DNA from 4 places in the Lentzea sp. NPDC036955 genome. Region 1 is predicted to be linked to each of the others. Evidence: riboswitches for the same ligand, from Rfam matches in the RefSeq annotation. Region 1 holds a riboswitch; each other region holds the start of a gene.
What was found. A riboswitch is a leader RNA that binds a small molecule or an ion and turns the genes downstream of it on or off. The one in region 1 is predicted to bind cobalamin.

Region 2: linked by a shared signal. The riboswitch ahead of ACZ7CF_RS26330 (FecCD family ABC transporter permease) and the one ahead of ACZ7CF_RS01775 (CbtB domain-containing protein) in region 1 are both predicted to bind cobalamin.
Region 3: linked by a shared signal. The riboswitch ahead of ACZ7CF_RS02620 (ribonucleoside-diphosphate reductase subunit alpha) and the one ahead of ACZ7CF_RS01775 (CbtB domain-containing protein) in region 1 are both predicted to bind cobalamin.
Region 4: linked by a shared signal. The riboswitch ahead of ACZ7CF_RS32445 (LPXTG cell wall anchor domain-containing protein) and the one ahead of ACZ7CF_RS01775 (CbtB domain-containing protein) in region 1 are both predicted to bind cobalamin.

The regions. Positions count from the first base shown of each region.
Region 1 covers NZ_JBVJRC010000001.1:359,512-366,658, forward strand. The annotation lists gene ACZ7CF_RS01745 (thioesterase family protein) at 1-570, shown strand, start outside; gene ACZ7CF_RS01750 (phosphoribosyltransferase) at 831-1,460, shown strand; gene ACZ7CF_RS01755 (antibiotic biosynthesis monooxygenase family protein) at 1,416-1,709, opposite strand; gene hisG (ATP phosphoribosyltransferase) at 1,706-2,566, opposite strand; gene ACZ7CF_RS01765 (phosphoribosyl-ATP diphosphatase) at 2,581-2,844, opposite strand; gene ACZ7CF_RS01770 ((2Fe-2S)-binding protein) at 2,951-3,601, shown strand; cobalamin riboswitch at 3,650-3,824, shown strand; gene ACZ7CF_RS01775 (CbtB domain-containing protein) at 3,857-4,045, shown strand; gene ACZ7CF_RS01780 (CbtA family protein) at 4,062-4,811, shown strand; gene ACZ7CF_RS01785 (GntR family transcriptional regulator) at 4,848-5,561, opposite strand; gene ACZ7CF_RS01790 (GntR family transcriptional regulator) at 5,592-6,125, opposite strand; gene ACZ7CF_RS01795 (hypothetical protein) at 6,226-6,831, shown strand; gene ACZ7CF_RS01800 (HAD family hydrolase) at 6,824-7,147, opposite strand, start outside.
Region 2 covers NZ_JBVJRC010000007.1:542,661-549,807, forward strand. The annotation lists gene cimA (citramalate synthase) at 1-259, opposite strand, end outside; gene ACZ7CF_RS26320 (ABC transporter substrate-binding protein) at 462-1,442, opposite strand; gene ACZ7CF_RS26325 (ABC transporter ATP-binding protein) at 1,439-2,179, opposite strand; gene ACZ7CF_RS26330 (FecCD family ABC transporter permease) at 2,179-3,201, opposite strand; cobalamin riboswitch at 3,237-3,379, opposite strand; gene ACZ7CF_RS26335 (YciI family protein) at 3,463-3,882, shown strand; gene ACZ7CF_RS26340 (3-isopropylmalate dehydrogenase) at 3,947-4,984, opposite strand; gene ACZ7CF_RS26345 (S8 family serine peptidase) at 5,302-7,147, opposite strand, start outside.
Region 3 covers NZ_JBVJRC010000001.1:532,231-539,377, reverse strand. The annotation lists gene idi (isopentenyl-diphosphate Delta-isomerase) at 24-608, shown strand; gene ACZ7CF_RS02625 (ribonucleotide-diphosphate reductase subunit beta) at 594-1,580, opposite strand; gene ACZ7CF_RS02620 (ribonucleoside-diphosphate reductase subunit alpha) at 1,634-4,999, opposite strand; cobalamin riboswitch at 5,103-5,312, opposite strand; gene ACZ7CF_RS02615 (hypothetical protein) at 5,376-5,543, shown strand; gene ACZ7CF_RS02610 (LysE/ArgO family amino acid transporter) at 5,509-6,057, opposite strand; gene ACZ7CF_RS02605 (LysR family transcriptional regulator ArgP) at 6,157-7,014, shown strand.
Region 4 covers NZ_JBVJRC010000010.1:170,209-177,355, reverse strand. The annotation lists gene ACZ7CF_RS32455 (terpene synthase family protein) at 1-1,050, shown strand, start outside; gene ACZ7CF_RS32450 (FAD-dependent monooxygenase) at 1,153-2,241, shown strand; adenosylcobalamin-variant (AdoCbl-variant) riboswitch at 2,310-2,381, shown strand; gene ACZ7CF_RS32445 (LPXTG cell wall anchor domain-containing protein) at 2,430-3,677, shown strand; gene ACZ7CF_RS32440 (hypothetical protein) at 3,674-4,087, shown strand; gene ACZ7CF_RS32435 (hypothetical protein) at 4,102-4,869, shown strand; gene ACZ7CF_RS32430 (CbiQ family ECF transporter T component) at 4,892-5,923, shown strand; gene ACZ7CF_RS32425 (ABC transporter ATP-binding protein) at 5,920-7,147, shown strand, end outside.

The DNA of each region.
Region 1 (7,147 bases):
ACCGTCACCACGGCGGTCGAGCGGCCCGGCCGCTCCGTGGAGCTGGCCTCCGCCACCCTGTCCCACAACGGCCGCGCGGCCCTCGTCGCCCGCGCCTGGCGCATCTCGACCTCCGACACCACCCCGGTGGCCGGCGGTTCCGGCGTCCCGCTGCCCCCGCCGTCGGCAGCGGTGCCGATGGAGGTCCCCGAGCACTGGGGCGGCGGCTACCTCTCCGCCGTCGAGTGGCTCTCCCTGTCCGGCGGCATCTTCACCCCCGGCGACGCCCTGGTGTGGGCCCGCCCCCTGGTCGACGTGGTCGAGGGCTCCCCCATCACCCCGCTGGAACGGCTGTTCGCCGTCGTCGACTCCTCCAGCGGTGTCTCGTCCCGCGTGGACATCCGCAAGTGGTACGCCATCAACACCGACCTGACCGTGCACCTGCACCGCCGTCCCGTCGGCGAGTGGGTCGGCCTGGACGCGCGCACCACGATCGGGCCGGACGGCGTCGGGGTGGCGACGAGCACCGTGCACGACGTGGAAGGGCCGGTGGGGGCGACGGCGCAGGCCCTGTTCGTGCGCGAACGCTGACTCGGCACGCAGTCTGCTGTGGACATCCCGAGGGCGTTGCTCTCGATACCCAGCGTGCGGATCTGCGTCTCGCTGGTGAGGGCCGGCACGAGCGCGACCAGGACGAGTGCGGCCGCCTTTCCCAGGTGGCGCAGACCAGAAGGCGCTCAGAAGTCGTCCCAACACACCGCGCCGTTGCACCAGGTGAAGTAGCTGCCAGCGGCTTTACGCCGTTCGTGCGTGCCGCGGGAACGGGGACGGGGCGTAGCGTCGGCGGGACTGTGAAGAGGTTCGCGAACCGGCGGGAGGCGGGCCGCGCCCTGGCCGCGCAGCTTGCGGAGCACACCTGGCACGACCCGCTCGTGCTGGGGCTGCCGCGCGGCGGTGTGCCGGTGGCGGCGGAGGTCGCGGACGTCCTCGGGGCCGAGCTGGACGTGGTGGTGGCGCGCAAGATCGGCGCGCCGGGGCACCCCGAGTACGGGGTCGGCGCGGTCGCGGTGGACAGCGCGCCGATCTACGACGCCGCGGTGCTCAGAGCGCTCGGGCTCACCGAGGAGCAGCTGGCCGCGGGCTGCGACCGCGAACGGGCCGAGGCCGCGCGCAGGACCGCGCTGTACCGGCGGGACCGGCCGCCGCTCGTGGTCGAGGGGCGGGACGTGGTCGTGGTCGACGACGGGCTGGCCACCGGTGTCACCGCGCGGGCCGCCCTGCACTGGCTGGAGCGACGAGGGCCGAACCGCCTGGTGCTGGCCGTGCCGGTCGCCGCGAGGCAGTCGGTGCGCACGTTCAGCACGCCCGTGGTGGCGGTGCTCCTGCCGCGGCACCTCGGTGCGGTGAGCCGGTGGTACGACCGCTTCGAGCAGACCTCAGACGCCGAGGTCCTCGAAGTGCTGGACCACCGGGAACGGTGAGTAGAACCGGTGCAGCAGCTCCGACCACCGGGCGTAGGACGGGCCCTGGCGGAACCCGACCGTGTGCGCCTCGACCGACTCCCACTGCACCAGCAGCAGGTACCGGTTCGGGTCCTCCAGGCACCGCGACAGCCGCAGGCCGAGGAAGCCCGGCGAGGCGGAGATCAGCTCCCGCGCCTCGCCGAAGACCTCCTCGAACTCCGCCGCACGTCCGGGCAGGACGTCCAGCACGGCGTGCTCCAGGATCACAGGCGGCAGAACCGGATGTCCGAGGCCAGGATCGCCTTGGCGCCGATCGCGGCCAGCTCGTCCATGACCCGGTTCGCGTCGCGGCGGCGGACCATCGCCCGCACCGCGACCCAGTTCTCGTCGGCCAGCGGCGCGACCGTCGGCGACTCCAGGCCCGGCGTGAGGCTGATCGCCTCGTCCAGCAGCGTGCGCGGGCAGTCGTAGTCCAGCATCAGGTACTGCTGGGCGAACACGACGCCCTGCAGGCGGGCCTGCAGCTGCTTCTTGGCCGGCGAGAGCTCCGAGCCCGCGCGGTGCACGAGGACCGCCTCCGACTCGCAGATCGGCTCGCCGAACGCCACCAGGTCGTGCTGGCGCAGCGTGCGGCCGGAGCCCACGACGTCGGCGATCAGGTCGGCCACGCCGAGCTGGATGGAGATCTCGACCGCGCCGTCGAGGCGGATCACCGTGGCGTTGATGCCGCGGCGCTTGAGGTCGCGGCCGACCAGCTTCGGGTAGGCGGTGGCGAGCCGCTTGCCCTCCAGGTCCTCGACCGTCCAGTCGGTGCCCCGCGGGCCCGCGTAGCGGAAGGTGGACCCGCCGAAGCCCAGTGCCAGCAGCTCCTCGACGGAGGAGCCGTTGTCATCGGCGCCCGAGTCGGCGGCCAGGTCGCGGCCGGTGATGCCCAGGTCGAGGTCACCGGACGCCACGTAGATCGCGATGTCCTTGGGACGCAAGAAGAAGAACTCGACCTCGTTGTTCGGGTCGAGCACGGTCAGGTCGCGCGGCTCGTGCCGCTGCCGGTAACCGGCCTCGGTCAGCATCGCGGAGGCGCGTTCGGCGAGCGCGCCCTTGTTCGGGACTGCTACGCGCAGCATCGGTCAGCTCTCCGTCAGAGGTACTTGTAGACGTCGTCGAGGGTCAGGCCGCGGCCCAGCATGATCACCTGGAGGCGGTACAGCAGCTGCGAGATCTCTTCCGCGAGCTTCTCGTCGGACTCGTACTCGGCGGCGATCCAGACCTCGCCCGCTTCCTCCAGGACCTTCTTGCCCTGCGCATGGACGCCGGCCTCAAGCGCAGCCACGGTGCCGGAACCCTCCGGCTTGGTGCGGGCTCGTTCGGTCAGTTCGGCGAACAGCGAGTCGAAGGTCTTCACGGGGGCACATCCTCCCACCTCCGGACGGGTGGTCCACACCGCGGTCACCTCTGTTCCAGCCCGTGGACGTGATCTGTCCTGCATGGACACCCAGTAGCGTGAATCTGTGTCGGAGTTCGCCGAAGTCCTCGCAGCGCTGCGCCAGGTGCGCGGCATCAACCCGTTCTTCGCGCTGGACGTGGGCCGTCCGGACGACTCGTGGCTGCCGGGGACGGCACTGCTCGAAGGCCCCGCCCTCAGGGAGACCATCGACGCGATCGCGGCCCGCTACAACGCCGCCGAGCCCCGCGTCGCCGCCAGCCTGTTCTTCCTCAGCTACACCGCGCGGCTGCTCAGCCCGCTCACCGCGACGGACCTGCCGATCGACGTGCGCCCGGAGAACCTGTGGTGGCAGCACCACCGCCGCAACGGCCTGAGCGTCCGCATCGACACCCCGCGGCTCGGCCCGCGCCCGGCGGAGGCGCTCGCACCGGTCGTGGAGGCGGTCCACGCGGTCGTGCCCGTGGCACGCGGTCTGCTGTGGGGCAACGCGATGTCGAACATCGCGGGCGCGCTGAAAATGGTGGTGCGAGCGGGTGCGCTGAGTGCGGAGGAAGCGGAGGAACGCGGCAACCGGCTCATGGCAGCGCCACCGTTCGAAGGTGCCGGGGAATTCGTCACCCTGCCCGGCGAGGTCGCGTTCCTGCGCCGGTCGTGCTGCCTTTACTACCGCGTTGCCGCAGGTGGGAAGTGCGGGGACTGCCCTCTTGTGAAGTGATGAAGACGACAACTCTTATGGCCGGTTGTGCGTGAACCGCCGTTCACCTTACGGTGCACGCGCCGCAGTGACGGGAAGCCGGTGGAAATCCGGCGCGGTCCTCGCCACTGTGACCGGGAAGCGATCCCCGCCGAGCACGTCACTGGTCCCGCGAGGGGCTGGGAAGACGCGGGGGCAGCGTTGATCCGGGAGTCAGGAGACCGGCTGCGGCGCCGTAAGGAGTTTCACCTTCCACGAGGTATGGAGGAGCCCGTCATGACGAGCCCCGCAGCAAGCCTGTCCGCCGTCCGCGTGCCCAAGTGGGCCTTCGCCGTCTCACTGCTCGGCCTGATCGTCACCTACCTGGTCCTGCAGGAGAACGGCCTCGCTCTCGGTGCGAGCTCGGAGCTGCTGCACGAGTTCTTCCACGACGGCCGCCACGCCCTCGGCGTTCCCTGCCACTGATCCGCTGATCACGCAGATGACGACCACGTACAGGTCGATCGCACTGCGCGGACTCGCGGCCGGCGCCATCGCCGGTACCGCCTCCGCGCTCGTGCAGCTCCTGGTCACCGAGATCCCCATCCGCGCCGCACTGGCCGTCGAGGAGGCCCGCGCCCCCGCCGGTGACGGCCACTCCCACTCGCACGGCGAGGAGGGGCTGGTCAGCCGCGGCGTCCAGATCGCGGGCGGCATGCTCGGCGTGGTGATCGTCGGCATCGCCGTCGGCCTGGTGTTCGCCACGGCCTACGCGCTGTCGAAGCGCTGGTTCGCCGACCGCACGCCGTTCACCCGCAGCACCGCGTTCGGAGTCGCCGTGTTCGGTGCGGTGGCGCTGCTGCCGTGGCTGAAGTACCCGGCGAACCCGCCCGCGGTGGGCGACCCGGACACGGTGAACTACCGCACCGCGCTGTACCTGGGCGTGGTGGTGGCCGGTCTGGCGATCGTCTGGGGAGCGAGCTGGCTCGCCTCGGCACTGGCCGCGCAGCCGCACCCGGTCCGCGTGACCGCGGTGCTGCTCGCGGTCGTGGCGGCGGTGGCGGTGGTGCTGGTGGCGTTCCCCGCGCCGCCGGACACGATCCCGGCGGACATGCCGGTGGCCGTGCTGTGGCAGTTCCGCCTCAGCTCACTCGCCCAGCTGGCCACGCTCCACGTCGGTCTCGGCGTGGTGTTCGGCCTGCTGGTCGATCCGGCGACACGCCGGGCGAAGGCACCCGTCGCGGTTTCCTGATGGTCCGGGGCGGTCGTCGCGGCGACCGCCCCGGGTCTACAGGGCCTGGTGGTAGCGCAGCTCGTAGCGGTGCGAACTCTTGATCAGCACAGACGCCTCCACCGGGCGATCGTGGTCGCTGTAGACGACCCGCAGCTGCCGGATGACCGGCGTCCCGCCGGGCAGGTCGAGCGCCTCGGCTTCCGCAACGGTCGGTGGGCGCGCTGAGATCCGGTCGACGAACGACCGCTGGACGAAGCCGAGGTCAGCGAGCGCCCGAGGTGCACCGCCGCGGATCTTCGCAGGTCTGGCCAGGGCGGTGTCACCGGCGATGTCCACCGGGTAGTACGACGCTGACAGCTCCACCGGCTGGTCCTGGTGGCTGAGGATCCGGGTGCGGACGACCGCCGGCACTCCGGGGCCGAGGCCCAAGCCCTCGGCCACGTCGGCCGGAGGGACGACCGTGTCGACGGCGAGCAGCTCGTAGCGGAACCGGCCTGCCCCGGGCTCGATGTAGGCAGCGGCGTCGACCACCAGCGGTTCCCGGTCGCGGACGTACACGCCCTTGCCGGCGCGGCTGTCGAGAAGACCCTCGTCCTTCAACGCCTTCAGCGCGTGCTGGATGGTCGCGTTGGCCGCACCGTGCTGTGCGACGAGCTGTGCGGTCGACGGCAGCTGCGCACCCGGCGGCAGCTCTCCGCGCATGATGAGGTCGCGCAGCTCCGCCGCGATCTGCTCGTGCCGGGGCCGGACGTCACGTGCGCGGGGCAATGCCTGCTCCTCGGAACTTCGTCTGGACGGTCATGGCGTCAGCTCATAACGCAGCCGCCGCCCATCGGACACCATCGTCATCACGGTGGCCTCGACGGGCCGATCCTCCTCGGTCAGCAGCGAACGCGCGAGCAGCAGAACGCAAGACGGGCCCTCGAGTCGCAACGCGGTCCGCTCGTCCACTGTGGCCAGACGAGCGCTGACGTCCTCGCGCACCCGCTTCGGGGGATGACCGAGCCCGGCGAGGAAGGCCACCGCGCCACCGGGGATCTTGCGCGGCTCGGCGAGGCGGGTGCCGCGAGCGATGACCACGGGGTAGTGCGAGTCGACGAGTTCGACCGGCTGGCCGTCGAACAACATCAGGCGCCGCCTGACCACCACCGGATCACCTCGTTCCAGGTCGAGCATGGCGGCGACCGCGGCGGTGGCGGGCACTTCCTCGACGCCCAGCAGCTTTTGGGTCCCCTCACCGCCGTGCACCTGCGCCTCGGCAGCCCAAGCGTCACCGGGTTGACCGCTCACGTACGGCATCGAGACGCTCGTCCACGAGCGCACGGTCGTCATCACTCACGCTCCTCGGCTGGGTCCTGCGCGTACCGCTGTCATAGACCCTAGTCATAGGATCAGCTAGGTACATTTCGGATATTGCAGTAAGGTTGCCCGGATGATCAACGCCCCTTACATCACCGCTTGGAGCGCAGAGCAGGATCTGCCCTACGAGTTGGTGGTGCGTCCAGGCCACGGCATCGGCTACGCGGACGAAGTCCTGACTGATCGGGACACCCGCGGTGTGTTGTGGCTCCGCAGCCCGATTCGCCACGAGGTGGGACGCCCTGAGTTCGGCCGGGTGCACCCGCTCAGGCAGCGACGAGCCATGCGGCGGTTGCTGTGCCAGGTCTGCGCGGGACCAGCGGACCGCACGGACGACGGCGTGCTGTGGCTGTTGCGCGACTACCGCAACGACTGGCCGCACTGGCCGGAGGGCATGGGGTGCAACGAGCCGCCCGTGTGCCGATCGTGCGTCACGCTCTCCCTGCGGCTTTGCCCGGCACTGCGACGCGGCGCTGTCGCAGTCCGATCAACCGAGTTCCCCGTCGTCGGGGTGAGAGGTGTGCTGCACCGGCCCGGCGCGCGTGGTCCTGCGGTGGTGCAGGATGCAACTCGGTACTTCGACGACCCGGACATCCCCTGGATGGTGGCCTCCGCCCTGGTGCGTCAGCTCAGCAACTGCGTTCTGGTGCCGTTCGACGATCTTGGCCTGATCACCTGACCTGCAGCGCCTTCAGCACTTCGAGGTCGACGCCGACGAGGGAGTCGCGGAACACCCGCCGCTCCCCCGCCGGCACCTCGACGTCACACGGCACGACCAGCACGGTGCACCCGGCCGCCACCGCAGAGGCGACACCGGTCGGCGAGTCCTCGACCGCCACGCACCCGGCCGCGTCCACGCCGAGCAACCGCGCCGCCTTCAGGTACGGCTCCGGCAGCGGCTTGTTCAGACCGTCCACCTCGTCGCCGCACACCGTCACGTCGAACAGGTCGCGGCCGATGGTGTCGAGCGCGACCTCGGTCAGCGACCGTTCGGT
Region 2 (7,147 bases), on a different contig from region 1:
CACCGGCCCTGCGGGTCGCGCCGAACGCGACCAGCTCGGCGTGCTTGAGCTCCAGGTCCCCCGCCGCCGCGCGGGCGAAGAACTCCGTGTCCTTGGGCAGAGCGCCGGGCCAGCCGCCCTCGATGAACCCGACGCCGAGCCCGTCCAGCAGCCGCGCGACCGCGAGCTTGTCCGTGACGGAGTACGAAATGCCCTCGCGTTGTGCGCCGTCGCGCAACGTCGTGTCGTAGACGTGGAACTCGTCGGCGGGGCCGGCCATCGCGGGTCATCTCCTGTCCAGGACAAACAAAAAGACCCCCCGCGGATGCGAGAGGTCTGCGCGTCGGGTGCCAGGGGCGGCGACTACCCGACGCGCTCGTCGATAATGATGGCGGTGTGCTGAGCCATGACCGGGATGCTGCCACAGCTCAGCACGACGTACCAAGTGACGGGAGGAAATCTCCCACTATCTGGTCACGGGTTCACGCCTGGGACAGGTACCGCGCGAAGGCCTCGATGGAGGCCGGGTTGCGCGGCGACTCGACCAGTGCGGCGTACGGCAGCGCGTAGAACCGCTTGTTCCGCACGGCCGGCGAGTTCTGCAGCGGTGCGTAGCCCTCCAGGAACCGCTGCTTCTCCTGCGGGGTGTTCGCCTCGCCGTCGGCGTAGTCCACGATGAGCACGACGTCGGGGTCGCGCTGCACGACGGCCTCCCAGTTGACCGTGGTCCAGCTGTCGTTGAGGTCGCCGAAGACGTTGTCGCCGCCGGCCTTGGAGATGACGTCCTGCGGGGCCGCGTTCCTGCCGGAGGTGAACGGCTGGTCCTGGCCGCTGTCGTAGAGGAACACCTTGGGCCGCGGCTTGCCGGCCATCAGCCTGCCGGCGTTCTCGATCTGCTGCTGGTAGCCCTTGACCAGCTCCTCGGCCCTGGCCTCGACCCGGAAGATCTTCCCGAGGTTGCGCAGGTCCGTGTAGAGCGCGTCGAGGGCGGGCATGATGCCGCGCTGCTTGCCCACGCCGTTGCGACACGCCTCGGTGAGCTGGTAGGTGGCGATCCCGAGCTGCCGCAACGCGTCCGGGGTGAAGCCGGTGCTCTCGCTGAAGCCGTAGTTCCAGCCGGCGAACACGAGGTCGGCGTTCGCGCCCTGCACGACCTCCTTGGAGATCTTGTCGGACAGGTGCTTGCCGCTGTCGAAGTCGGCCTTCCACGGCGAGGTCCGCACGTCGACGGTGTCGATGCCGTTGACGACGTAGCCGGCCATGTGGTCCCTGAGGCCCAGCGCGAACATCAGCTCGGTGATGCCGGTGTCGTTGGTGACCACTTTGGACGGAATCTTGTCGTAGGTCACCTGCTGCCCGCAGTTGGTGACGGTGACGGGTTCGGTCGCGGAGGTGTCCTGCGCGACCGTGGCGCCGCACCCGGAGACGAGCAGCAGGGCGGCGGTGACGAGTGCGGTTCTCACGGGGTGACCTCCTGGTCGAACAGGAGCTGGGGGACTCCTGTCGTGGGGTGGGCGACCACGTGTGCGGTGACGTGGAAGACCTTGGCGACGAGCTCGGGCACGAGGACCTCCGCCGGGGTGCCGGAGGCGACCACCCGGCCCTCGTCGAGGACGTAGAGGCGGTCGCAGTACGACGCGGCGAGGTTGAGGTCGTGCAGCACGGTCAGGACGGTGACGCCGAGTCCCCGCGCGAGCGCGAGGACGTCGAGCTGGTGGCGGATGTCGAGGTGGTTGGTCGGCTCGTCGAGCACGAGCACGCGGGGTTGCTGGGCGATGGCGCGGGCGATCAGCACCCGCTGGCGCTCCCCGCCGGAAAGGCTGAGGAAGCTGCGGGCGGCGAGGTGCCCGACGTCCACTGTGGCCAGAGCATCGGCGACGACAGCGGCGTCGCGCACGGGGTCGCGGTCGTGCGGCAGCCGGCCCATCTCCACGACCTCGGTGACGGTGAAGTCGAACTCGACCTGCGACTCCTGGGTCAGCGCGGAGAGGTCGCGGGCGAGGCCCTGTCGCCTGTGGACGTTCTCGCCGTCGAGCAGGACCGCGCCGGCGTCCGGTCGCAGCGCCCGGTAGACGCAGCGCAACGTCGTCGACTTGCCGCTGCCGTTCGGCCCGACGATGCCGACCACCTCGTCGCAGGCGTGCAGCGTGATGCCGGAGATGATGTTCCGCACGGTGACGTCGTGCACCTCGACGCGCATCAGCGGCCTCCGAAGACGTACGCCCTGCGGCGCATCAGGAAGATGAAGCACGGCACACCCAGCGCGGCCGTGATGACGCCGAGCGGCAGCTCCTCGGGTGCGGCGAGCATCCGCGCGGCGACGTCCACCCACACCAGGAAGCTCGCACCCGCCAGCGGTGCCAGGGCCAGCACCTTGCGGTGGTCGGCGCCCACGACCATGCGCGTGAGGTGCGGCAGCATCAGCCCGACGAACCCGACGGCCCCGCTGACCGCCACCAGCACCCCGGTCATGGCCGCGGTGACGACGAAGAGGTGCGTGCGGAACCGGTTGACCCTCACCCCGAGCGTGGTCGCGGTCTCATCGCCCATCGCCAGCGCGTTCAACGGCCGCGCCTTGGTCATCAGGTAGGCGATGCCCAGCGCGGTCACGACCGTGGCGACCGGCAACGACCTCCAGTCCGCCCCGCCGAGGCTGCCGAGCAGCCAGAACATCGCCGCCCGCGCCGCCTCCCCGTGCGGTGCCTGGAACACCAGCAGCATCGCCACGGCCGAGAACCCGTAGGCGAGCGCGGTGCCGGTCAGCACGAGCCGCAACGGCGTGAGCGCCCCGCTCGACCGCGCGGTGAGGTAGACGAGCGCGGTGGCACCGAGCCCGGTGAGGAACGCCCCCGTCGACAGCGCGTACACGCCGAGCCCGGACAGCACCCCCATCGTCGCGACCGCCGTGGCACCCACGCTCGCCCCCGAGGAGATGCCGAGCACGTACGGGTCGGCCAGCGCGTTGCGGACCATCGCCTGGATCGCGACGCCGACCGCGCTCAGCCCCGCGCCCACGACGGCGGCGAGCAGCACGCGCGGCAGCCGGATGTTCCAGACGATGTGGTACTGCCCGGCGAGGTGGGCGGGCACGGTGCCGCCGGTGACCGCCTGCCACAGCAGGTCGGCGGTCACGCCGAAGGGGACGGAGACGGGGCCGAGCGCGACGCCCGCCACGATGCTGACGACGAGCACGCCGACGAGCGCGCTGATCTTCCCGATCACATGTGCCCTTCCCGCAGTCCACGGCAGGAGTTGGAGTCCTATGTCTGCCGTGTGCGGGCATTCGGGCTCGTCCCCTGGCCGGGGACCTACCGTTGCGGGTCAGCGCCGGACTTCGACCGGTCTTCCCCCACGCACGACTTCGGGTGACCCTACCTGCGCAAACAGGAAGTTCGAAAATTTCTCCGCTGTGATGTCGATCCGGCGGGGTGCCCGTTCGACCTGTGGACGTCAGCGAGCAGGGCACAACGCAGGGAGACCACCGTGAAGTACATGCTGATCATGCGCGCCACCGACGAGGCCTACGCGAACATGGGCGAGCTCGACTTCGACAAGATGCTGGAGGTCGTGGGCGCGTTCAACGACGAGCTGATCCGGGCCGGGGTGCTGCTCGCCGCCGAGGGCCTCGCCGACCCGTCCGAGGGCGTCGTCGTCGACTTCTCCGCCGAACCGGCGATCGTGACGGACGGCCCGTACGGCGAGACCAAGGAGCTGTTCGGCGGCTTCTACCTGCTCAACGTGTCCTCGCTGCAGGAGGCGGTCGAGTGGGCGAAGCGGATGCCGATGGCCGGGCCCGGGTTCAAGACCGAGATCCGCCGCGTGCCGACGATCGACGAGTTCCCGCAGGACAACGAGTGGATCCAGAAGGAGCGCGCCTGGCGCGAGTCCACCGCCCAGCTGTGAAAGTCACGCGGGGACCTTTCGTGCTCTACAAGAGTACGAAAGCTCCCCGCGTGCACTACAACGGTCAGCCCGTGCGGACGTTCGAGGACACGAGGGCGGCCAGGCGGTCGCCGATCGCGTACGTCGCGCCCGGCGACTGGTGGTCGCGGGTCGCCAGGTCGAACGCCACGGACGCCTCGATCCGGCGCGACGCCTCGTGCTCGCCGAGGTGGTCGAGCAGCAGCGCGACCGACAGCACGGCGGCCGTCGGGTCGGCGATGCCCTGGCCCGCGATGTCCGGTGCCGAACCGTGGACCGGCTCGAACATCGACGGGTTGCGCCGCGTCACGTCCATGTTGCCCGACGCGGCCAGGCCGATGCCGCCCGTGACGGCGGCGGCGAGGTCGGTCAGGATGTCGCCGAACAGGTTGTCCGTCACGATCACGTCGTACCGGGCGGGGTCGGTGACCAGGTGGATCGTGGCCGCGTCCACGTGCTGGTACGCCACCGTCACGTCCGGGTGCTGCAACGAGACCTCCTCGACCACGCGCGACCACAGCGAGCCGGCGTGCGTGAGGACGTTCGTCTTGTGCACCAGCGTCAGGTGCCGCCGCGGACGGGCCGAGGCGCGCGCGAAGGCGTCCCTGACCACGCGCTCCACGCCGAACGACGTGTTGAGCGACACCTCCGTGGCGATCTCGTGCGGGGTGTCCTTGCGCAGCAGGCCACCGTTGCCCGCGTACGGGCCCTCGGTGCCCTCGCGGACCACCACCATGTCGATCTCCGGCGGGTCCGCGAGCGGGCTGCGGACGCCGGGGTAGAGACGGGCGGGGCGGAGGTTCACGTGGTGGTCGAGCTCGAACCTGAGGCGCAGCAGCAGGCCGCGCTCCAGGATTCCGCTCGGCACCGACGGATCGCCTACCGCTCCGAGCAGGATCGCGTCGTGCTGGCGGAGCTCACCGAGCACCGACTCGGGCAACAACTCTCCCGTGGCGTGCCAGCGCGCCGCGCCGAGGTCGTAGCGAGTGATCTCGGCCGCCGGAACGACCTCGTTGAGGACCTTCAGGGCCTCAGCGATGACCTCGGGCCCGATCCCGTCTCCTGGGATCACTGCGAGCCGCATCCACACACCTCCCAGGTGTCAGTCCCCAATTGGTGGGACTACTTTCCTCCGCGAAAGGTTACCGGCACCACGGCCGCTCGCCGCATGCCGGACACCCCATCGGGGTGTTATCTCCCGTACTGCGGGACACCCACACGGCCCATTCCGCACTTTCGAGTGTCACTCGATCGCAGGAACAGGGTCGCGTCAAGGGGTGACGCCCGGCAGTTCCACGCAGTAACCCCGCTTCCCCCGGAACGCACGCGGGGACCTTTCGTACTCTCTGAGAGCACGAAAGGTCCCCGCGTGGACTTCAGAAAAGGTCGGAGGAGAAGGGGCTAGGAGCGGACGGCGCCTCGGACGGTGACGACAGAGGCGCGGTCGCCGGTGGCGTTGTGGTGGTTGAGCACCAGCAGGCCCTCGGACTTGTCGAGCTCCAGGGCCTTCGCGTCCCGGTTCACCACGAGCGCGGTGCCCGGCTTCGCGAGGTACGACAGCGCCGCGTCACCGCCGCCCTGCACCCACAGACCCGGCTTGAGCGGGTCGAAGGACAGCGGGCGGTCGATGACGTCGATCAGGCCGTTCGCGTTGCCCGGCGCCACGTAGTAGCCCGTGGTGCCGGCGGTGTACGAGATCCGCGAGGTGTCCTTCGCCGGGTCGATGCCGAGTGCGGTGAGCAGCACCGGCAGGACCGCGACGTTGGTGTCGGCGGTGTTCGTGTCGACGTCGCCCCACTGGTTGTTGACCGCCTGGATGTCGACCTCCAGGCCCGTCTTGAGGTCGACGGTGGTCGCGACCAGCAGGTCGGTGTCGGTCAGGCGCGTCGCGAACGTCTCGAAGTCCGCGACCCCGTCACCGGTGGTGTCGATGTCGATGAACGGCACGGTGTTGACGCCGAGGTTGTACCAGTTGCCCCACGTCGCGACACCGAACGCGAGCAGCGCCTCCTCCGGCCTGCCCTGGGCCTTGGCGAGCGGGGCCGTGGAGGCCGCGCCGACGTAGCGCAGGTCGCCGCCCTTGGCGGTCTCGTTGAGCGCGCAGTTCTCGGTGACGTTGCGGCGGCAGTCGCGCAGCTTCGGCGAGGACGCCTGCAGCTCCAGGACGCTGACCAGCGAGCGGTACGCCTGCGAGCCGGTGCCCTGGTCGACGCCGCGGCCGTTCAGGTTGAGCACGGCCTGCTTGTCGCCGCCGCGGAACCGCAGCGACGGGAAGGTGCTGATGTCGGCCACCGGCTTGGGCGCGGCGTAGACGGACACGCGCAGCGGCACCACGGCACCGGCGGTCGGCGTGAGGGTCACGCGACCGGAGGCGTCCGCGAGGAACTGGCGCGGCGTGTCGAGCTGCGTCGTCGCGACGGTCGGGTCGATCGTCTTGCGCAGCGCCTTCGGGTCGTCGATCTTCAGCGTCACCTTGACGCGGGCGACGCCGCGCGGGCTCAGCTTGACCTTGTCCTGCGAGAGCACGTAGCTCACGCCGGGGATCGTCGTGGCCGCGGTGTAGCCGACCCTGTACTCCACCGGCTTCGTGGACTTGTTGACGATCTTGATGGTCTTGCTCCTGGAAACCGGCTTCGAGACCTCGACGGTGCCGAAGTTGGCGCTCACGTAGCCGTGGTCGTCCTCGACGAACGCCAGCACCTGGTTGTCCAGCGCGGACTTGGCGTCCACGCGGCCGGTGCCGACCCGGTTGGGCGCGAAGGTCTTGCCGTTCTCCTTCACGTCCGCACCGGCGGTGTTCATGATCGAGGCCTTGACCTCCTCCAGCGTCCAGTCCGGGTGCGTCTGACGCACCAGGGCCGCGATGCCCGCGACGTGCGGGGACGCCATCGAGGTGCCGGAGATGACCGAGCGGTCGTTGCCGGAGCCCACGGCGGTCGAGGAGATCGTGTCACCGGGCGCCGCGACGTCCGGCTTGATCGACTGACCGCGGGTGCCGCGGCTGGTGAACGAGCTCGGGGTGTCCGAGATGGACTGGTCGTAGGTCGGCGTCGAGGTGCGCAGCTCGCCCGCGAGGCGGACGGTCAGCGTGCCCGCGTTCAGCGCCGGGCGCACCTGGGCGGTGGCGTCACCGGTGAACTGGAACATCGGGATGGCGGTGTTGCCCGCGATGCCGGCCGCGAAGTTGTTGAGCGTGGACGACAGCAGCACACCGGCACCACCGGCGGCCTGCACGTTGTTCGCGCGG
Region 3 (7,147 bases), 170 kb from region 1:
TGTGGTTACGTGTGGTCGTGACTGTGGAACAGGTGGTCCTGCTCGGCGAGGACGGTTCGGCGATCGGCGTCGAGGACAAGGCTGTCGTGCACCACGCGGACACGCCGCTGCACCTGGCGTTCTCCAGCTACGTCTTCGACTCGGCCGGCAACACGGTGCTCACCCGCCGGGCGTTGCACAAGAAGACGTTCCCCGGCCTGTGGACCAACACGTGCTGCGGCCACCCCCTGCCGGAGGAGGACATGGCCGAGGCGGTGCGGCGGCGGCTGCGCGACGAGCTCGGCATGGACGTCGGCGTGCCCGAGCTGGTCCTGCCGGCATTCCGCTACCGGGCGGAGATGGACGGTGTCGTCGAGAACGAGATGTGCCCGGTGTTCCGGGTGCTGTCCGACGCCGAGCCGGTGCCGAACCCCGACGAGGTCGACTCGACCGAGCGCGTGCCGTGGAGCGTGTACGCCTCGAGCGTCCTGGACGGGACCCGGCCGGTGTCGCCGTGGTCCCGCCTGCAGGTCGCCGAGCTCGTGGAGCTCGGGCCCGATCCGCTCGCGTGGCCGGTGGCGGACCGGGCCGGGCTGCCTAAGGCCGTGGTGCTGTCACCACTGCAGTGAGCCGCCGTTCTGGTACTCGATGACGCGGGTCTCGAAGAAGTTCTTCTCCTTCTTGAGGTCCATCATCTCCGACATCCACGGGAACGGGTTCTCCGCCGGCTCCCACACGGGCTCGAGCCCGAGCTGTGCGCAGCGGCGGTTCGTGATGAACCGCATGTACTGCTCGCACAGCTCGGAGTTCAGCCCGAGGATGCCGTTCGGCATGGTGTCGCGGCCGTAGGCGATCTCCAGCTCGCAGCCCTCCGCGAGCATGGTGCGCACCTCCGCCTGGAACGCGTCGTCCCACAGGTGCGGGTTCTCGAGCTTGATCTGGTTGATCGCGTCGATGCCGAAGTTCAGGTGGATCGACTCGTCGCGCAGGATGTACTGGTACTGCTCGGCGACGCCGACCATCTTGTTGCGCCGCCCCAGGGACAGGATCTGCGCGAACCCGGTGTAGAACCACATGCCCTCGAACACCACGTAGAACGCGACGAGGTCCTTGAGGAACGCCCGGTCGCGGTCGGGTGTGCCGGTGCGGAACCCCGGGTCCTCCAGGTGCCGGGTGAACTGCAACGCCCACGCGGCCTTGTCCGTGATGGACGGGATCTCCCGGTACATGTTGAACAGCTCGCCCTCGTCGAGGCCGAGCGAGGTGCAGACGTACTGGAACGTGTGGGTGTGCACGGCCTCCTCGAACGCCTGGCGCAGCAGGTACTGCCGGCACTCGGGGTTGGTCAGGTGCCGGTACACGGCGAGCACGATGTTGTTGGCCACCAACGACTCCGACGTGGCGAAGAAGCCGAGGTTGCGCTTGATCATCAGGCGCTCGTCCGCGGTGAGGCCGTCCTTCGACTTCCACAGGCCGATGTCGGCCTGCATGGACACCTCGGTCGGCATCCACGCGTTGTTGCAGCCGGCCAGGTACTTCTCCCACGCCCAGTGGTACTTGAGCGGCAGCAGCTGGTTGACGTCCGCACGGCAGTTGATCATCGCCTTGTCGTCCACGCCGACCCGCGCGGCACCGGCGTCGATGATGTGGTCGGTCACTGGCAGGCCTCGCAGTCGGTGTCGGTGGTGGAGCAGGCGACGGGGGAGACGGCGTTGAGCTTGCCGTCGGTGCCCTGCAACGTGGACTTCTCCACGTGCGTCGCGCTCTGCGTCCGCAGGTAGTACGTGGTCTTGAGCCCGCGCAGCCACGCCAGCCGGTAGAGCTCGTCGAGCTTGCGGCCGCTCGGCGCGGCCAGGTAGAGGTTGAGCGACTGCGCCTGGTCGATCCACTTCTGCCGGCGCGAGCCCGCCTCGACCAGCCAGGCGCTGTCGACCTCGAACGCCGTGGCGTACAGGGCCTTCAGGTAGGGCGGCACCCGGTCGATCGCGCCGAGGCTGCCGTCGTGCAGCTTGAGGTCGGAGACCATCTGCTCGTCCCACAGCCCGCGCTGCTTGAGCGCCCGCACCAGGTGGGGGTTGACGACGGTGAAGTCGCCGGACATGTTCGACTTCACGTAGAGGTTGCGGTACAGCGGCTCGATCGACTGGTTCACGCCGGCGATGTTCGCGATGGTCGCGGTCGGCGCGATGGCCATGACGTTCGAGTTCCGCATGCCCTGCCGCACCTTGGCCCGCAGTGCGGCCCAGTCCATCGTGGACCCGCGGTCCTGCTCCAGCTCGTCCGCGGCGCGGTGCCGCGCGAGGATCTCGACCGAGTCGATCGGCAGGACGCCCCGCGACCACAGCGACCCGTCGAACGACCGGTACGCGCCGCGTTCCCGGGCCAGGTCGGCGGACGCCTCGATGGCGTAGTAGCTGATCTCCTCCATGCTGCGGTCCGCGAACTCCACGGCCTCCTGCGACGCCATCGGCGTGCCGAGCGTGAACAGCGCGTCCTGGAACCCCATCAGCCCGAGACCGACCGGCCGGTGCCGCAGGTTGGAGTCCCTGGCTTCCGGGATCGTGTAGTAGTTCACGTCGATCACGTTGTCGAGCATCCGCACGGCCGTGCGCACCGTCTTGCGGAGCCGGGCGTGGTCGATGCCGTCCTCGGTGACGTGCCGGGCGAGGTTGACCGATCCCAGGTTGCACACCGCCACCTCGTCGACCGCGGTGTTCAGGGTGATCTCGGTGCACAGGTTCGACGAGTGCACCACGCCGCTGTGCTGCTGCGGTGACCGCAGGTTGCACGGGTCCTTGAACGTGATCCACGGGTGGCCGGTCTCGAACAGCATCGTGAGCATGCGCCGCCACAGGTCCACGGCCTGGACCCGGCGGAAGACCTTGATCCCGCCATCGTCGGCCTTGGCCTCGTAGGCGCGGTACTTCTCGGCGAACTCGGCGCCGAACGCGTCGTGCAGGTCCGGCACCTCGTCGGGGGAGAACAGCGTCCACGTGCCGCCCGTGCGGACCCGGCGCAGGAACTCGTCCGGCACCCAGTTCGCGGTGTTCATGTCGTGGGTGCGGCGGCGTTCGTCGCCGGTGTTCTTGCGCAGGTCGAGGAACTCCTCGACGTCGATGTGCCAGGTTTCGAGGTAGGCGCAGACCGCGCCCTTGCGCTTCCCGCCGTTGTGGGCGAGGCCGGCCGTGGTCAGGTAGGACTCGTCGGTCTCGACCTCGAGGTCGAACACCTCGGGGACCACCTCGGTCTCCCGCACGTCGCGGACGCGCGAGAACACCATGCCCCGGTGCTCGACCCAGTCTGGCTCGGTGGTCGGGCGGCAGCCGGCGAGTTCGGCGATGCCCTCGACGGCGGGAACCCCGACGTCGAGGTCCTCGCCGGCAGAGGGGATGCCGAGGCGCAGCAGCTGGTAGCGGGCACCCGCGGCGAGCGACCGCGACGTCGTGGTGAAGTGGACCTCGACGCCGCGGGAGGCACCGCCGCTCGACTCCAGCAGGCCTTGCAGGAGCTTCCGGGTCTGGGCGTGCGGCAGGTGGGAGAACCTGCGGGCGATCCGCTTCCGGCGGTCGTCGTCGTAGAGGTCCTCAGGCGTGAACGGGAACGCGGAGGCACCCACCTCGGGTTCGGAGGCCCAGTGGATCCACACGCGGGTGTCGTCGCGGCCGTTCTCCCGGAAGGGGACACCGCGCGCCGACAGGTGCTCGCGGACGAAGTCCAGGTGCGCGTCCAGCCCGGGTTTCCCGGAGACACCCCACCGCACCCCGTCCTCCGACAGGTGCCCGCCACCGAGCAGGACGCCGTACAGACGAGCATCGTCCTCGCTGAAACCGGCGACGGGCACGACCTCCCGCGGAACCACCCTGGCGACGAGGTCACCCTTCTCCAGCCGACCGGCGTCCACCCACTCCGGCCGCACCTCGTCGCCGGCGAGCTGCTTGAGCGTCCGCGCGTTCTCCTGGCCGAGCGGCACGCCCCTGACGGCGTACAACGGGTGTCCGGCGGTGACCCTGAGGGGTGCGGCGGAGTGCTCGACCTCCACCTCGACCATCGGGTCGACCTGGTCGTAGAGCATGACGTCGGTGACCTCGCGGTAGGTGCCGCTCACCCCGAGCACGAGGTCGCCGGCCACGACGTCCCTGATCGCCTTGACGCCGTCGGCGGTGTGGACGCCGGTGTCCGGTGCGAAGCACTGGTTCACGGCCACGGCCGTGTCGTTCGCGATCTTCAGGAACGGCACCACGCCCTGCGACGTGCCGTTGGTGCCCCTGATGTGCGCGCCGATGCCGCGCACCGGCGTCCAGTCGTTGCCCAGGCCGCCCGCGAACTTCGAGAGCAGCGCGTTGTTGCTGATGCCGTGGAAGATGCCGCCGAGGTCGTCGGCCACGGTGGTCAGGAAGCACGACGACAGCTGCGGCCGGGTCGTCCCGGAGTTGAACAGCGTCGGTGTCGAGCACATGAAGTCGAACGACGACAGCAGCTCGTAGAACTCGACCGCGCGGGCGTCGGGGTCGTCCTCCTCCAGGGCGAGGCCCATGGCCACGCGCATGAAGAACGCCTGCGGCAGCTCGTAGCGGCGGCCGTCGCGGTGCAGGAAGTAGCGGTCGTACAGGGTTTGCAGGCCCAGGAACTGGAACCGGAGGTCACGGGACGGGTCCAGCGCCGATCCCAGGCGGGCCAGGTCGAACGAGGTCAGCCGGGGGTCGAGCTGGCCGCAGTCGACGCCGTGCCGCACGAACGAGGCGAAGTACGACGGGTAGCGCTCGGTCATCTCGGCGTGCGACAGCGGGACGCCGCACGCCTCGGTGCGCAGCCGGTCCAGCAGCAGGCGGGCGCTGACGCAGGAGTAGTCCGGGTCCTGCTCGACCATCGCGCGGGCGGCCATGATCGGCGCCAGGGCGAGCTCGGCGTCGGTGATGCCGTGGTACAGGTTCCGCTTGGTCTCGGTCAGCACCGCCTCGGCCGATGCGTTCGGAAGATCGGCACAGGCTTCCTCGATGACCACTGAAAGGCGGTCGGGCACGCTCTCTCCTCGCGAGCTGGGCCCAGGAGGAAAAGCGCATGCGCGCACCGTTCACCGGTGCACACAGCTGCCCTCCCTCGGGGCACCGTGTCGTGCGCGCAGGCTTGCGCGCACCCCGGTGGCAGGTCTTCGGACTCGTGGGCGTCGAACTCGCGCCTACCGGCCGTCGCTTCCCAGGTCTCGCGACCCAGTGCTTCGTTGACGGCTTTCGTTCCCACTCACCGCTGCGGGGCAGTCCCGGACTCGCACCGGGTTCCCTCTTGCCTCACCGGCCCGTTGTCCGGGCCGGTGAACCACCAGTGCGGCAGATACTACATGTGGTGGTGGGTCCTTGATCACCACCCAACATGCGTGTCCCCTGGGTAGGGTGGTCGGCGTGGGTGAGGTTCGGCCGCGGGTCTTCTACGGTGCTCTGCTCAGTGCGGGGCTCGCCTCCGCGTCGCTGTTCGCGGGAGCCGCGGCGCCGGTGACGAGCGGCGTGCTGGCCGGCTGCGCGGTCGCCGCGCTGGTCACGTCCCGGCGATCAGCGCGACCCCGAGGCTGATCATCACGGCGGCGATCACGCCGTCCAGCACGCGCCACGCGCGCGGCTTCGCGAACAGCGGGCTGAGCAGCCGGGCGCCGAACCCGAGCGCGGCGAACCAGGTGATGCTCGCCGTCACCGCGCCGACGCCGAAGAGCCAGCGGCCGGCGGCGATCGACCCGAGCAGCAGCACGGTGTCGAGGTAGACGTGCGGGTTGAGCCACGTCAGCGCGATCGCGGTGAGCACGGGCCGGTGCCGGGCGCCGGTGTCGGCGTGCAGGGCCTGCGGGCGCAGTGCGCGCCGCGCGGCCAGGAACCCGTACCCCAGCAGGAAGAGCCCGCCCACGACCGCGGCGACGGTGACCGCCTGCGGCCACCGGGTGACGATCGCGCCGAACCCGGCGACGCCCACGGCGACCAGGACCGCGTCCGACACGGCGCACACGGCGACCACCTTCGCCACCGCCTCGCGGCGAAGTCCTTGGCGCAGCACGAAAGCGTTCTGGGCGCCGATCGCGACGATCAGGGTCATCATGGTGCCGAAGCCGAGCAGCAGGTCTGTCACGCGGTCCACGCTATTGACGCGTTCTTGATGAGGCCAGCTGAAGATTCTTACGTACCATTAGCGCTCGTGATGGACCTCGACCTGGTGCGCACGCTGCTCGCGGTGGTGGACAGCGGCACGTTCGACGCCGCCGCCACCGCGTTGCACGTCACGCCTTCCGCTGTCTCGCAACGCATCAAGGCGCTCGAACAGCGCACGGGCCGGGTCCTGCTGGTCCGCGCCCGCCCGGTGCGGCTCACGCCGTCCGGTGAGGTGATCGTCCGCTACGGTCGGCAACTGCTGGCGCTCGACCAGGACCTCGGGGCGGCGCTCGGCGAGGACGCGGTCGTGCGGGTGCCGATCGCGGTGAACGCCGACTCGCTCGCCACCTGGTTCCTGCCCGCGCTGCACCGCGTGCCGCCCGAGCTGCGGATCTCGTTCGACCTGCACCGCGAGGACCAGGACCACACGACGGCGTTGCTGCGGCAGGGAGCGGTGATGGCGGCGGTGACGTCGTCGCGCGAACCCGTCGCCGGCTGCTCGGTGCGCAAGCTCGGCCACATCCGCTACGCCGCGATGGCCGCCGAGTCCTTCGTGAACCGGCATGCGGCCGGGCCGTTGAAGTCGTGGCTGCCGGACGCCCCGGTCGTGGTGTTCGACCGCAACGACGACCTCCAGGACCGCTTCGTCCGCACCCTGACGCGGGGCCGCGGCGCGTCCGAGCACCGCCACCACGTCCCGTCGTCCGAGGTCTACGTGCGCGCCGTCGCCACCGGCCTGGGCTGGGGCATGGTGCCGCCGCAGCAGGTGCTCGACGGCCTGGTCGACCTCGCTCCCGGCCGCACGGTCAGCGTCCCGCTGTACTGGCAGCAGTGGAAGCTCGACTCGCCCGCACTCACCGCCGTGGCCGAGGCGGTGGTGGCCGAAGCCGCGCAGGCGCTGCGCTGAGTCCCCGGGGTGGGGCGACGCGCCGCCGAACCGGGCTCGTGCTCCCGGCCGGGAACCTGTCCGGCGCCTGAGAGCATCCTGTCGGCTTCCTGAACCCAGGAACCCCAGGGGTTCACCCGCTCGTTGACCGGTT
Region 4 (7,147 bases), on a different contig from region 1:
TTCGAGGTGCCGTTCACCCTCTCCCTGGCACCGCACCTGGACCAGGCCCGCGACCAGGTGGTCGCGTGGGCGGTCGAGCAGGGCATGACCGGTGAGGGCGTCTGGGACGAGGCCCAGGTCCGCGGGTTCGACTTCCCGCTGTGCTCGGCGGGCATCGACCCGGACGCCACGGCGCAGGAGCTGTACCTGTCCGGCTGCTGGCTCACCTGGGGCACCTACGCCGACGACGCCTACCCGCTGTGGTTCGGCCGGACCCGCGACCTGCTCGGCGTGAAGACGCAGACCACCCGCCTCAAGGCGTGCATGCCGGTCGACCTCGTGCAGACCGTGGTGCCCGCCAACGCGATGGAGCGCTCGCTGGCCGAGCTCTGGCAGCGGACCGCGGCGCCGATGAACCCGGCCTTCCGCGCCACGTTCCGCCAGACCGTCGACGCCATGCTCGACGCGTGGGTGTGGGAGGTGGTCAACATGCACCACAACCGCATCCCGGACCCCGTGGACTACGTGGAGATGCGGCGCAGCACGTTCGGCTCCGAGCTGACGACGTCGCTGTCCCGCTTCTCGCACTCCGCGATCGTTCCCGAGCAGCTGTGGCAGACGCGGGTCGTGCAGACGATGGAGCGGTCGGCCATGGACTACTGCACGATGCTCAACGACGTCTTCTCGTACCGCAAGGAGATCCAGCACGAGGGCGAGGTGCACAACATGGTGCGCGTCGTCGAGAACTTCCTCGGCGTGCCGCAGAGCCGTGCCTTCGAGCTGACCTACGCGCTGATGGACGCCCGGCTCGGCCAGTTCGTGCGGTCCGTCGAGACCGACCTGCCGAAGATGTTCGACGACCTGGCCCTGGACGCCGGTGCGCGGGCCGGCCTGACGCGGTACGCCGACGAGCTGAAGGACTGGATCGCCGGGATCATCCACTGGCACGAGGAGACCAGCCGGTACGACGAGGCCGGCGCGCTGCCGGTGGGCCGGCTCCCGGTCTTCCACCGCGGTCCCACCGGTCTGGGCACCGCGGCCGCCCGGCTCACCTCCCGAACGCCGGGCTGAGCCCCCGGTCAGCCCCGGTCAGCCACTGACAGCCGTTGGTCAGCCCCCGGTCAGCGCACCCCGCCACGGTGTGCGCATCGGCCACTCCACAGGGGGAGCACCATGACGAACGTCCTCATCTCCGGCGCCAGCATCGGCGGTCCGGCGCTGGCCTACTGGTTGCGCCACCACGGCTTCGACGTCACCGTCGTCGAACGCCACCGCGGCCTGCGCCCCGGCGGCCAGGCCGTCGACGTCCGCGGTCCTGCGCTCGACGTGGTGGAGCGGATGGGCCTGGGGGACCGGTTGCGGTCCATGACCACGGGCATGCGCGGCATGAGCGTGGTCGACGAGGAGGGCACCGAGCTCCACCGCTCCACCGAGCACACGCTGACCGGTGGCGACCTCGCCAGTCCCGACGTCGAGGTCATGCGCGACGACCTGGCCCGCCTGCTGTTCGACGCGGTGGAGGGCGTCGAGTACCTCTTCGACGACACCATCACCGCGATCGACGGCACCCGCGTCACGTTCGAGCGGGCCGCCCCGCGGGACTTCGACGTGGTCGTGGGCGCGGACGGGCTGCACTCGAACGTCCGGCGGCTCGTGTTCGGTCCCGAGGCGCAGTTCGTCCGCCACCTGGGCACCAACCTCGCCGTGTTCACCGCGCCGAACTTCCTGGGCCTCGACCACTGGCAGGTGTTCCAGCAGGGCGAGGTCGTCGGCGGCGGGGTCATGAGCGCCCGCGCCAACGCGGAGTGCCGGGTCTACATGGGGTTCTACGGCGAGGTGGACTTCGACCACCGCGACGTCGAGGCCCAGCGGCGGCTGGTGGCGGAGAAGTTCGCCGACGCCGGGTGGGAGTGGCAGACCGCGCTCAAGCACATGTGGGAGGCGCCGGACTTCCACTTCGACGCCATGGCGCAGGTCCGGATGCCGTCCTGGTCGCGCGGCGGCGTCGTGCTGCTCGGCGACGCCGGCTACTGCGGTTCGCCGTTGTCCGGTCAGGGCACGAGCTTGGCGCTCGTCGGTGCGTACGTGCTGGCCGGCGAGCTGAGCGTGAACCGCGAGACCGCGTTCCAGCGCTACGAGGAGCTGCTGCGCCCGTACGTGACGGCCAACCAGGACATGGCGCTGAAGAACCAGGCCAACGGCGGGCAGCCGACCGAGGAGTTCGCCGCGGTCGTGAGCTCCTTCCAGCTCCCCGGCCGCTGATGGCCCGGCTCACAGCCATTTGACTCGGGGTGATCCCTCCCGCACGATCGGGTGGACAACAGCATCCGCACGCCGCGGGGGAAGCCGGTGGAACTCCGGCGCTGACCCGCAACGGTGACAGTCCGAATGCCCGTGGCGCGCGGTGGCTCCATCGACCCGTCGAGGACAGCGGGGCAGGGGGAAGAGCAGTGATCCGGACATCCGCGCTGGCCGCAGTGGTAGTGGCCGCGCTCGTCGTGACACCGGCCGCTCAGGCGGCTGAGCCGCCGTCAGCGGGAACGTGGCTGGCCGGCCAGTTCGTCGGTGGCGACCACCTGGTGAAGGGGCCGGACCTCGTCGACCACGGCCTGACCGCGGACGGCGTCTACGGGCTCGCGGCCGCCGGTGTCGGCCGGTCGACGGCGGTGCGGGCCGCGGCGTGGCTCGCCGAACCCGAGCAGTTCCAGTACTTCGCGGGCGACGGCGAGGCCGAGTCCTACGTCGGTGGCCTGGTGAAGCTCGCGCTGGTCGCGCAGGCGCTGGGCACCGACCCGCACGCGTTCGCCGGTGCCGACCTGCTCGAACGCCTTGCGGCGCTGCGGGAGGAGTCCGGCCGCTACCGCGACCGCACCGACCCCGACTACGACCAGACCAACGCGTTCACGCAGGCGCTGGCGATCATCGTGCTGACCCGCGCCGACCAGCCGGTGGCGCAGCCGGTCGCGTTCCAGGTGTCCACGCAGTGCGCGGACGGCGGGTTCCCGATCTCGTTCGGGCAGCCGGTCTGCAAGTCCGATGTGGACGCGACGGCGATCGTGCTGCAGGCGTTGCAGGCGGCGGGGGAGCCGACGGCGTCCGCGCGGGCGCTGGACTGGCTGGTGGCGCAGCAGAAGGCGGACGGCGGGTTCCCGTCGGCGTTGCAGGGCTCGAACGCCAACAGCACCGGCCTCGCGGTCGGCGCGCTCGTCGGGGGCGGCCGGACGGTGGCCGCGGACCGGGCTGTGGCGTACCTGCGGTCGTTGCAGGTTGGCTGTGCCGGACCGGAGGCCGCTCGCGGCGCGATCGCCTACGACAGCACGGGTTTCGAGGTCTACGGCGCCGTGCGCGCGACCACCCAGGCGATGCTCGGCCTGGCCCGCAAGGGCCTCGCCGACGTGTCGTTCGCCGGTGCCACGCCCGGTGTGCCCGCGGTCGACTGCGCGACCCCGCCGACCACCACGCCCCCGTCGACCACCGCACAGCCGACCGTGCCGCCGACGACGACCGCTCCGGTGACCACCTCGTCGACGGCCACCCCGGTCGCTCCCGCGCCGGCCGGTCCGACGCCCCCGGCCACTCAGCGGCTCGCCGCGACCGGCCCCGAGGAGGCCGTCGCGCTGACCCTGCTCGGTTCCTCCGCGCTGCTCGCCGGCGCCGTGCTCGTCCTCGTGTCCCGTCGTCGGAAGGTTGGTGCGTGATGCGCCGCATCCTCGCTGTCCTCGCCCTGGTCGCGAGCTCGTTCGTCGTCGCACCCGCCTCCGCCGCGGACTGCGCGGGCGTGAAGGTCGTGGTGGACTTCACCGCGCTGGGCGGCGGCGTCCAGACCGGCTGCGCTCCCGGCGACCCGGCCACCGGTCTCGCCGCGCTGACCGGCGCGGGCTTCACGTACTCGTTCGTGCCGCGCCAGGCCGGTTTCGTGTGCCGGATCAACGCGCTGCCGAACCCGTGCACCGCGCCCACGACCAGCGCCTACTGGTCGTACTGGCACGCCTCGCCCGGCGGTTCCTGGGCCTACAGCTCCGCGGGTGCGGGCAGCTACGACCCGGCGCCCGGCAGCGTCGAGGGCTGGGCGTTCGGTGCCGGCACCGCCCCCGGCGCCACCCCGTGACGAGGTTCTTCTGCGTGCTGGCACTGGTGATCGCCGCGGCGGTCCCGGTGCCGGCTCAGGCGGCGGGCTGTGACGGCGTGACCGTCGTCGTCGACTTCCGCGGTCTCGGCGGTGGTGTGCAGCAGGGGTGCGCGGCGGGCAGTCCGGGTTCCGGGGTGGCGGCGCTGGCGGCGGCCGGGTTCAGCTACGCCTACGCGTCACGGCAGCAGGGGTTCGTCTGCCGCATCAACGGCAGGCCGGGCACCGACACCGACAGGTGCGTCACCACCTCGCCCGCCACCGCGTACTGGTCGTACTGGCACGCGCCACCCGGTGGTTCGTGGTCCTACAGCAACCAGGGCGCGGCGACCTACGTGCCGGCCCGCGGCAGCGTCGAGGGATGGGCGTTCGGCGCGGGGGAGCAGCCGGGGATCGCCCCGCCGGCCGCACCCGCACCTGCACCGCCACCGGTCCAGCAGCCGCCCGCTCAGCAACCCCCTGCCCAGCAGCCTCCGGTCCAGCAACCGCCCGCACCACCGCAGGTCCCTGTGACCCCGCCTGCCGGGCAGCCGTCCACCACTGCACCGCCCTCGTCCTCTGCCGCGACGACTTCGGCGTCGGCTTCGGAGCCGTCTTCGAGCACGGCCGCCGCCGTGACCTCGGCCGCGGTCGAGGAGAAGGCGCAGCAGCAGGACCAGGAGCCGGGTAGTCCGTTGTGGACGGTGCTCGGCGTGCTGGCGATCGGCGCGCTGGTCATGGCGGGACTGCTCGTGGCCCGTCGCCGGCGCAGCGCGGAAGAGTGAGCGCTCGGCGGAGGTCCGCGGCGTGAGGCTCCACTCCGGCGCGTGGTGGCTGTGGGCCCTGGGCCTGGCCACCGCCGCCAGCCGCACCACGAACCCGTTGCTGCTGGGCCTGGTCCTGGCGGTGGCGGGGGTCGTGGTCGTGACGTGCCGCGCGAACACGCCGTGGGCGGAAACCTATGGTGTGTTCCTCAAGTTCGGTCTGCTGGTCATCGGCCTGCGGGTGCTGCTGCACGTGTTCCTCGGCGGCATCGCGGGCCCGACGACGTTGTTCACCCTGCCGCAGGTCCCGTTGCCGGACTGGGCGCAGGGCATCCGCATCGGCGGACCGGTGACCGCGGAGGGGCTGGTCTTCGCGCTGTACCAGGGGTTGTTGCTCGCCACGATCCTGAGCTGCGTCGGCGCCGCGAACGCCCTCGCCAACCCGAAACGCCTCCTGCGCTCCCTGCCCGCCGCGCTGTACGAGGTGAGCGTGGCCGTGGTGGTGGCGCTGACCGTTGCGCCGCAACTGGTGTCATCGGCGCGTTCGGTCCGCAGAGCCCGCCGGTTGCGCGGCGACACGGCCCGCGGCGTGCGCGCGATCCGCACGATGCTGGTGCCGGTGCTGGAGGACGCGCTGGAACGCTCGCTCGTCCTCGCCGCCTCCATGGACTCGCGCGGCTACGGCCGCACCGCCGGCATCTCGCGCCGCGACCGCGCGGTGACCGGCGCACTGGTCCTGGCGGGCCTCTTCGGCCTCTGCATCGGCACGTACGGCCTGCTCGCCGACGCCTACTCCGGCTGGCCCCTGCTCGCGCTCGGCGTGCTGCTGGCCGTCGCGGGCCTGCTGGTCGGCGCCCGCCGGGTGCCGCGCACCCGCTACCGCCCCGACCGCTGGACCCCGCGCGCGGTCGCCGTGGCGCTGAGCGGCGTGGCGAGCGCCGCGGCACTGGTGCTCTCGACCGACCCGGCGCTGTCGCCGGCGACGGTCCCGCTGCAGGCACCCGAACTACCGCTCGCACCGGCGCTGGCCGTGCTGGTGGCGCTGGCACCGCTGGGGATCGCGAGGGAACGATGATCAGGTTCGAGGACGTCACCATCACCTACACCGGCACCCCGGTGCTGGCTGGCCTGTCCGCGGAGATCCCCGAGGGAGAGCTCTGCCTGGTCGTCGGCCGCACCGGCGCGGGCAAGTCGACGTTCCTGCGCGCGATCAACGGCCTCGTCCCGCACTTCAGCGGCGGCACCCTGGAGGGCCGCGTCCTCGTCGACGGCCGCGACACCGCCCACCACCCACCCCGCGAACTCGCCGACGTGGTCGGCTTCGTCGGCCAGGACCCGCAGGCGGGCTTCGTGGCGGACAACGTCGAGGACGAGCTGGCCTACTCCATGGAGTCCCTCGGCCTGCCCGGCGACGTCATGCGCAAGCGGGTGGAGGAAACCCTGGACCTGCTGGGCATCGCGGACCTGCGCGACCGTCCACTCGCGACCCTGAGCGGCGGCCAGCAACAACGCGTCGCCATCGGCGCCGCCCTCACCGCTCACCCGCGCGTCCTGGTGCTCGACGAACCCACCTCCGCCCTCGACCCCGGCGCCGCCGAGGACGTCCTGGCAGCCGTGCAACGCCTGGTGCACGACCTCGGCATGACCGTCGTGATCGCCGAACACCGCCTCGAACGCGTGGCCCAGTACGCCGACTCCGCGCTGCTCCTGCCGGGCGGCGAGCTGGGGGACGTGGGCGCGACCCTGGCCAAGGCCCCGGTCGCCCCGCCCGTGGTGCGCCTGGCGCAGCTGGCGGGGTGGACGCCGGTGCCGGTCTCGGTCCGGGACGCGCGCCGCATGGCAGGCCCGCTGCGCGCCCGCCTGGCCAAGGCCACCGCACCCGCTGCCCCGTCCGCGACCGCCGCCTCAGGCGAGGTTGCGGGCGCCGCCGCGCGAACCGCCGCGCCGCCCGCTGTCTCACGCGACGCTGCGCGTGCTGCCGCGCCCGCCACCGCGCCCGCCGCCGTGCCCACCTCCACCGCACCCGCCGCCGCAACCCCCGTCCTCTCCACCCGCGACCTCGTCGTCCGCTACAACGACGTCCACGCCGTCCGCGGCATCTCCCTCACCATCGCGCACGGCGAACGCGTGGCGCTGATGGGCCGCAACGGTTCCGGCAAGTCCACCTTCCTGTGGGCCGCCCAGGGCAGCGGCCGCCGCACCTCCGGCACCGTCACCGTCGCCGGCACCGACCCGAAGACCCTCAAGCCCGCCGAGCGCCGCCGCACCGTCGCCCTCGTCCCCCAGCAGCCGAGCGACC